Regions from separate parts of the Paenibacillus sp. SRL342 genome, predicted to be linked through region 2. Evidence: predicted binding sites of a transcription regulator. Region 2 holds the regulator's gene; the other holds the start of a gene.
What was found. The regulator Rex, encoded in region 2, represses fermentation and respiration genes when NADH is low (regulators of the CRP and FNR family bind a similar motif). The targets are predictions, from matches to a motif close to TTGTGAAATATTTCACAA.
Positions count from the first base shown of each region.

Region 1 (3,429 bases), 2.8 Mb from region 2:
CAGTAGCTACATCCGGATTCGTCGTGTATCGGTACAGCTGCCCTGCTCCACCAGAGCAAAGAACAGTTGCCTGTGCCTTCACGAACACTTGAGATCCGTCATCCTTCTGAACCAGAGCACCAATGCATTCCCCTCGATCTCGATCTGTAACCAGGTCAACAACAAAATGCTCATCCCATACTTCAATCCCGGGATGCTCATTCACTTCAACAGCAAGCGCACGTACAATCTCATATCCCGTTGCATCTCCGTTGGCATGCAAAATACGGCGGTGGCTATGCGCACCTTCCTGCGTCAACGCCAACTCGCCGTTCTCCAGATCAAATAAAGTACCCAAACGAATCAGTTCCTTCACTCCGTCCGGACCCTCATTCACCAATACCTCTACCGCTTCGGAGCGGCATAAGCCCGCTCCTGCTACAAGTGTGTCCTGCAAGTGGTAAGCAGGTGAATCATCCTCAGCAATAACCGCAGCGATGCCTCCCTGCGCATATCTGGTGTTACTTTCAAGTAATGACTTCTTCGTGATCATTAATACACGTTGTTGTTCACTTGCCTTAATGGCAGTAAACAAACCAGCAATCCCTGAGCCTATAACCAGTACATCCGTCTCTACCATGGGTAGTGCAGACAGATCAAAATCAACTAAATATTGCGGTATCATGTTATTCACCTGTCTTGGAGCAAGAGTAGCGCATCCTATTTTACCAACAACATGCGCTCTAGTGATTCTCTGGCTTTGTCGGCAACGGCCGGTGGCACGTAGATTTGCGGCTTCATCGTTTCCAGGCATTTTACCAGTTTCTTCAAGTTGTTCACCTTCATGTTGGGACATACGAGGAACTTGGTAGCAAAGTGGAACTGTTTATCCGGACTATCCAGACGAAGCTGATATCCTGTACCATCTTCGGTACCTACGATAAATTCCTTCGCTGATGAATTTTTGCAATACTCCAGAATAGCTGTTGTGCTGCCTACAAAATCACCCATTTCTACAACCTCAGGGCGACACTCTGGATGGACAACAAACTCTGCATTTGGATGCTTGGCTCTCATCTCCACCACATCTTTGACTGTAAGCATATCGTGAGTGTTGCAGTAACCTTCCCAGATAATCATTTTCTTGTCTGTATGCTGCTGCACATAATGTCCCAGGTTTTTATCCGGGACCCAGATAATTTCGTCGGAATCCACCGATTGAATAACCCGGACTGCGTTCGCCGATGTACAACAGATGTCAGTCTCTGCTTTGATCTCAGCCGAGGAATTGATATACGTAACCACCTTGGCATTAGGATGTTGTGCTTTCAATTTGCGTAGTCCATCCACATTCACCATATCTGCCATTGGGCAGCCCGCACGTTCGTCCGGGATAATAACTGTTTTATTTGGCGCCAGAATTTTAGCGCTTTCACCCATAAAATGAACACCACAGAAAACGATCACATCCGCATCTGTTTGGGCTGCCTTCTGGGCTAATAGAAACGAATCTCCACGGAAGTCGGCAACCTCCTGTACTTCGTCACGTTGATAATAATGGGCAAGAATAATGGCATTACGTTCCTTCTTCAACTCCATAAGCCGCGCACGCAGCTCGCGGTTCATCTCAGCCTTGCGCTCTAAAGCCAGAGCTTCCACCTGTGATCCTCTCCTTTATCGGGACAGCGTCATGCGCTGTTTCGTGGGCTAACCTAAGTCGTTATCTTCGCTTGAGAAACGAATCACAAGCGGTTTAACAACTAATTTACACAACGTTCACGACTCTGTCAATAAATGAAAAAGGCCCGGAACAGCGCTGTAACCACCTGTTTGCTAACTGGTTCGCCATCTAACTCCCGTTTATCTTTATCTATCCTCTTTTAAAATAATGGATAAAAAAAGAGAGCCTCGAGGGCTCTCTTGATTTCACCTGCTATCATAGCCAGATGTATTGTGCATTAAGACGTTGGCTTAGTTCCGCCATCATCCGGGTTATTGTTATTACCCTTTTCCAGATTCGGAGCTTCGTTTGGAATATCTCCGGCTGGTGGCTCAGGCGTTTCATCTTTACCTTGAATACGAACACGCACATCACCGATGGTGTCGATGATTGGCTCTCCGCCTTCAGTTGGTGTGCCTTCACCATCATTGTCATTCTCTGCTTTTGGAGTCAAAGAACCTGTTTCGATCAATTGCTTGATCTGATCCATTTCCAAAGTCTCAACCTCAAGCAAAGTTTGAGCGATCAGGTGCATCTCTTTTGAATGTTTAACAAGCAAGTCCTTACACTTCTCATAACAGTCGTTGATAAAGCGTTGCATTTCCTGATCAATCTCGTAAGCAATGGAATCCGAGTAATTCTGTTCATGACCGATATCCCGACCAAGGAATACCTGTCCTTGTGAACTTCCGAATTGCATAGGTCCCAATTTCTCACTCATACCGTATTCCATAACCATGCTGCGAACAATACCTGTCGCTTGCTGGAAGTCACTGTATGCACCAGTACCAATTTCTCCGATGAACAATTCTTCAGCTACACGACCCCCGAGAAGTCCGGTTACTTTATCCAGCAATTCTTGCTTGGTAACCAGCATACGGTCTTCTTTTGGCAACATGATTACATATCCACCCGCACGTCCGCGCGGAATAATGGTCACTTTATGTACCATATCAGCATGTTCGAGGAAGTATCCTACAATGGTATGACCTGCTTCGTGATAAGCAACGATTCGTTTCTCGCGATCACTGATGACACGGCTTTTCTTCTCCGTACCAACGATGACACGGTCAATCGCTTCGTCAACTTCCTTCATGGAAATATCTTTACGGTTACGACGCGCTGCAAGCAATGCCGCTTCGTTCAAGAGATTTTCCAGATCTGCACCAGAGAAACCTGTTGTACGCTTCGCGATAATATCCATCTTCACATCTTTGGTCAATGGTTTATTACGGGAATGTACTTTCAGGACAGCTTCACGACCTCTTACATCAGGGCGGTCAACCGTAATTTGACGGTCAAAACGTCCAGGACGCAGCAAGGCAGGGTCCAAAATATCTGCACGGTTCGTTGCAGCTATGATGATAATACCTTCATTAACTCCGAATCCGTCCATCTCAACGAGCAACTGGTTGAGTGTCTGTTCACGTTCATCGTGACCACCACCGAGACCAGCACCACGCTGACGTCCTACAGCATCAATCTCATCGATAAAGATGATACATGGGGCATTTTTCTTCGCATTTTCAAACAAATCACGTACACGTGATGCACCGACACCGACAAACATTTCCACGAAGTCGGAACCTGAAATAGTGAAGAATGGTACACCCGCTTCACCGGCTACGGCACGAGCGAGCAATGTTTTACCGGTACCTGGAGGCCCTACGAGCAATACGCCCTTAGGAATCCGCGCACCTACTGCTGCGAATTTACGAGGGTCCTTGAGG
Region 1 covers NZ_OZ481790.1:64,190-67,618, reverse strand. The annotation lists gene nadB (L-aspartate oxidase) at 1-664, opposite strand, end outside; gene nadA (quinolinate synthase NadA) at 700-1,638, opposite strand; gene ftsH (ATP-dependent zinc metalloprotease FtsH) at 1,938-3,429, opposite strand, start outside.
Region 1: a site for Rex is predicted at 1,710-1,727, ahead of nadA (quinolinate synthase NadA). Genes of this name have one in related genera too.

Region 2 (3,429 bases):
GTTCATGATTGAACAGCTTGGCTTGCAGGAAGCTTCCGAGAATAATCGGCTGTTAACGTCGATGCTGCCATCACCTTTCAACTATCGCGATCAGGCACTTCTGGTGATTCCGCGTGATTTCCCGAGTGTGAAGGGAAGTGTGGGTGATGCGCACTTTGTTAATATGCTGGTGCAATCACTCGCAGAGACGGCAATTGCTACGCGTGGACGCATGATGGTTCTGTTTACTTCATACAAGATGCTGCGACAGGTCTATGATCCGCTGAAGGAGGCACTGTCTGGTAACGACATCTCGTTGCTTGGGCAAGGCGTTGACAGTGGAAGTCGTTCCAAATTGACTCGCAGGTTCCAAGATGCCAAAGCAACGGTACTTTTGGGCACAAGCAGCTTCTGGGAGGGTGTAGATATCCCGGGAGAGGCCCTAACCTGTCTCGCTATTGTTCGACTGCCTTTCCAGCCACCGAATCATCCGTTGGTGGAAGCCAAGAGTGAGCTGCTTCAGGAACAGAAGAAAAATCCGTTCATGAAACTGTCCGTGCCGCAAGCGGTCATTCGTTTCAAACAGGGATTTGGCCGGTTGGTGCGTACAGCGAAGGACAGAGGAATTGTCATTGTTTATGATACACGGGTGATTGAAGCGTACTATGGTAAATTCTTTTTATATTCATTACCTGGTCCCAAAATGGAACACATGCTCACGGAGCAGATGGTTCCACGAATTACCGAGTGGTTGGAAAAACCTGCTAATGAACAAAAATAATGGTTGTTTTGTTCGTTACATCATTGCATGACACTATTGTTTGGCGTTAAACTTTATTAGATATTTCCGTATCCGATTAAAGCAGTTGCACGTAAGAACTTATAACCTAAATTACAAGGAGCATTCTGTATAAAATGTCACGTTTATCTTTGAGTTTATACAGAATGCTCATCTTTTCATCTATTATTTTATCGTGGTCTTGGTAAGGGGGAGCAAGAATGAAATCGGATAAAATTTCGGAAGCGGTGGTACGACGTCTGCCTGTATACTTGCGTTATTTGAACGAGTTGCATCAGCGTGAGGTGGCTACTGTTTCTTCTCAAGAGCTTGGACAGAGGCTGGATCTGAATCCGGCCCAAATTCGTAAAGACCTGGCTTACTTCGGTGATTTTGGTCGTAAAGGGATCGGGTATGATGTATCCTATCTGATCGAGAAAATTCGTCACATTCTCAAGATCGATCAGCAAATTAATGTAGCTCTGGTAGGCGCGGGTAATCTAGGTCAAGCCTTGTCCAACTACAACGCATATCTGAAAGACAACATGAAGATTGTTGCTGTATTTGATGCATATGGACCGAAGATTGGTAGTCAAATCAACAGTTTGACGGTAAAACCAATGGATGAATTGACGGAAGCGGTTAAAACGGATAACATCCGCATCGGAATTATCACGGTTCCGGATACGGAAGCCCAAAATGTAGCCGATCAGCTTATTGAATCCGGAATCGAAGCGATCCTTAATTTTGCACCAACAATTCTAAAAACACCGCCGCATATCCGCATTCACCATGCTGACTTTACAACGGATCTGCTTAGTTTGGCCTATTACTTGGAGACTGGAAAGGACGACGAGGAAGATGACAACAAATAGATGGGTAATCCACAACGGCAAATTTGCCGTTAATGAAGGCGGCACAACATGGAACGTGGTCCAAGGATACATGGTTGTTGAGAATGACAAGATTGTGCATATTGGTGAGACATTGCCGGATGAAGACAAAAATAGTACCAAGGTAGATGGAAAAGGACTGTTCTTCCTGCCGGGTCTGATCAATACGCATGGTCATGCAGCGATGTCGTTGCTCAGAGGGCACGGAGACGATCTTGCATTGCAAGTATGGTTGCAGGAAAAAATGTGGCCGATGGAAGCGAAAATGACTTCAGAAGATGTATATTGGGGAACCTCGCTATCGGTGCTTGAAATGTTGAAAGGCGGAACTACAGCTTTCCTGGACATGTATGATCACATGGATCAAGTGGCCAAAGTTGTGGAGCAATCCGGCGTTAGAGCAGCACTGGCACGTGGTGTAATCGGGCTGTGCTCGAAAGAAGAGCAATTGCGGAAGCTGGAGGAGTCGGCAGCGTTTGCACGTGAGTGGAATGGACAGGCAGATGGTCGTATTACAACCGTAATCTCGCCACATGCCCCATATACATGCCCTCCTGACTACATAGAGAAGCTTGTACAGGTCGCGAATGACCTAAACCTTCCTCTCCATACACATATGTCTGAAACGCTTCGTGAGGTGGAGCAGAACGTGGCTGATTATGGACTGCGTCCTGTGGCACATCTAGAGAAACTGGGATTTTTCTCCCGTCCATCCCTGGTTGCACATGCGGTGCATCTGAATGATGAAGAGATTGAGATTCTGGCCCGTCATGATGTGGCTGTATCCCATAACCCGGGAAGTAACCTGAAACTCGCTTCCGGTGTTGCGCGGGTACCTGCGATGCTGAAAGCAGGAGTTACCGTGTCACTCGGAACAGACGGACCAGCAAGCAACAACAACCTGGATATGTTCGAGGAAATGAGACTGGCTGCATTGATCCACAAAGGTGTATCTGGTGACCCGACGGCAGTACCGGCAGGCGAAGCGTTACTACTCGGAACGTTATATGGTGCCAAATCCATCTTCTTGAACAATACCGGAGCGCTTCAGGTCGGCATGAAGGCTGATTTTATCGCCCTTGATATTGAACAGGCACATTTCTATCCACATACAGACCTGATCTCACATACGATCTACTCGGCTTCTGCCAAAGATGTTGAGCACGTATGGGTGGATGGAAAACAAGTGGTGAAACATGGCGAATGTCTGACGCTGGATGAAGAACGTATTTTGCGTGAGTCTCAATTGGCATTTGATGGTCTGCTTGCTCGTTAATTGCAGGACAGCATCATAGGGAAAGGAAGTTCGGCTTTTGAAGAAAAAAAAGAAGTGGATATGGATTTCGCTACTTGCACTGGTTCTGATTCTGTTTGGACTTCAGCGTTATTACGTCTATGTCACGCAGGACCAGCGCAAGGAAGAAGCGCTCGCTATAGAGGCAGCACAGAAGCAACTGGGCATTACATCCTATGATGAATTGCGCAAGTACATCTGGGGAGACAAAGAAGGCTCTGACAATATCTACTGGACCCTGATCGGCAAAAATAAGGATAACCAGGATGTTATGGTCTGGGTTAAATTCGATGCAAACAATCAACCGGCTAAGGGTGCAAACGCTGTACACAGTGAGCTGCTGCAGAATGGCATGTCCGAAGCGCAGATCCGCAATCGCTTCAGTTCTGAAGTTCCTGCCGGTGAGATTAAGCGAATCATGCCCGGAGTTGTGAATGGAATATATGTGTGGCAAGTGTATTATAAAGACGGTACGCATAACCACT
Region 2 covers NZ_OZ481790.1:4,482,208-4,485,636, reverse strand. The annotation lists gene dinG (ATP-dependent DNA helicase DinG) at 1-760, shown strand, start outside; gene AC4E8D_RS19625 (redox-sensing transcriptional repressor Rex) at 979-1,632, shown strand; gene AC4E8D_RS19620 (amidohydrolase) at 1,619-2,926, shown strand; gene AC4E8D_RS19615 (DUF5590 domain-containing protein) at 2,964-3,429, shown strand, end outside.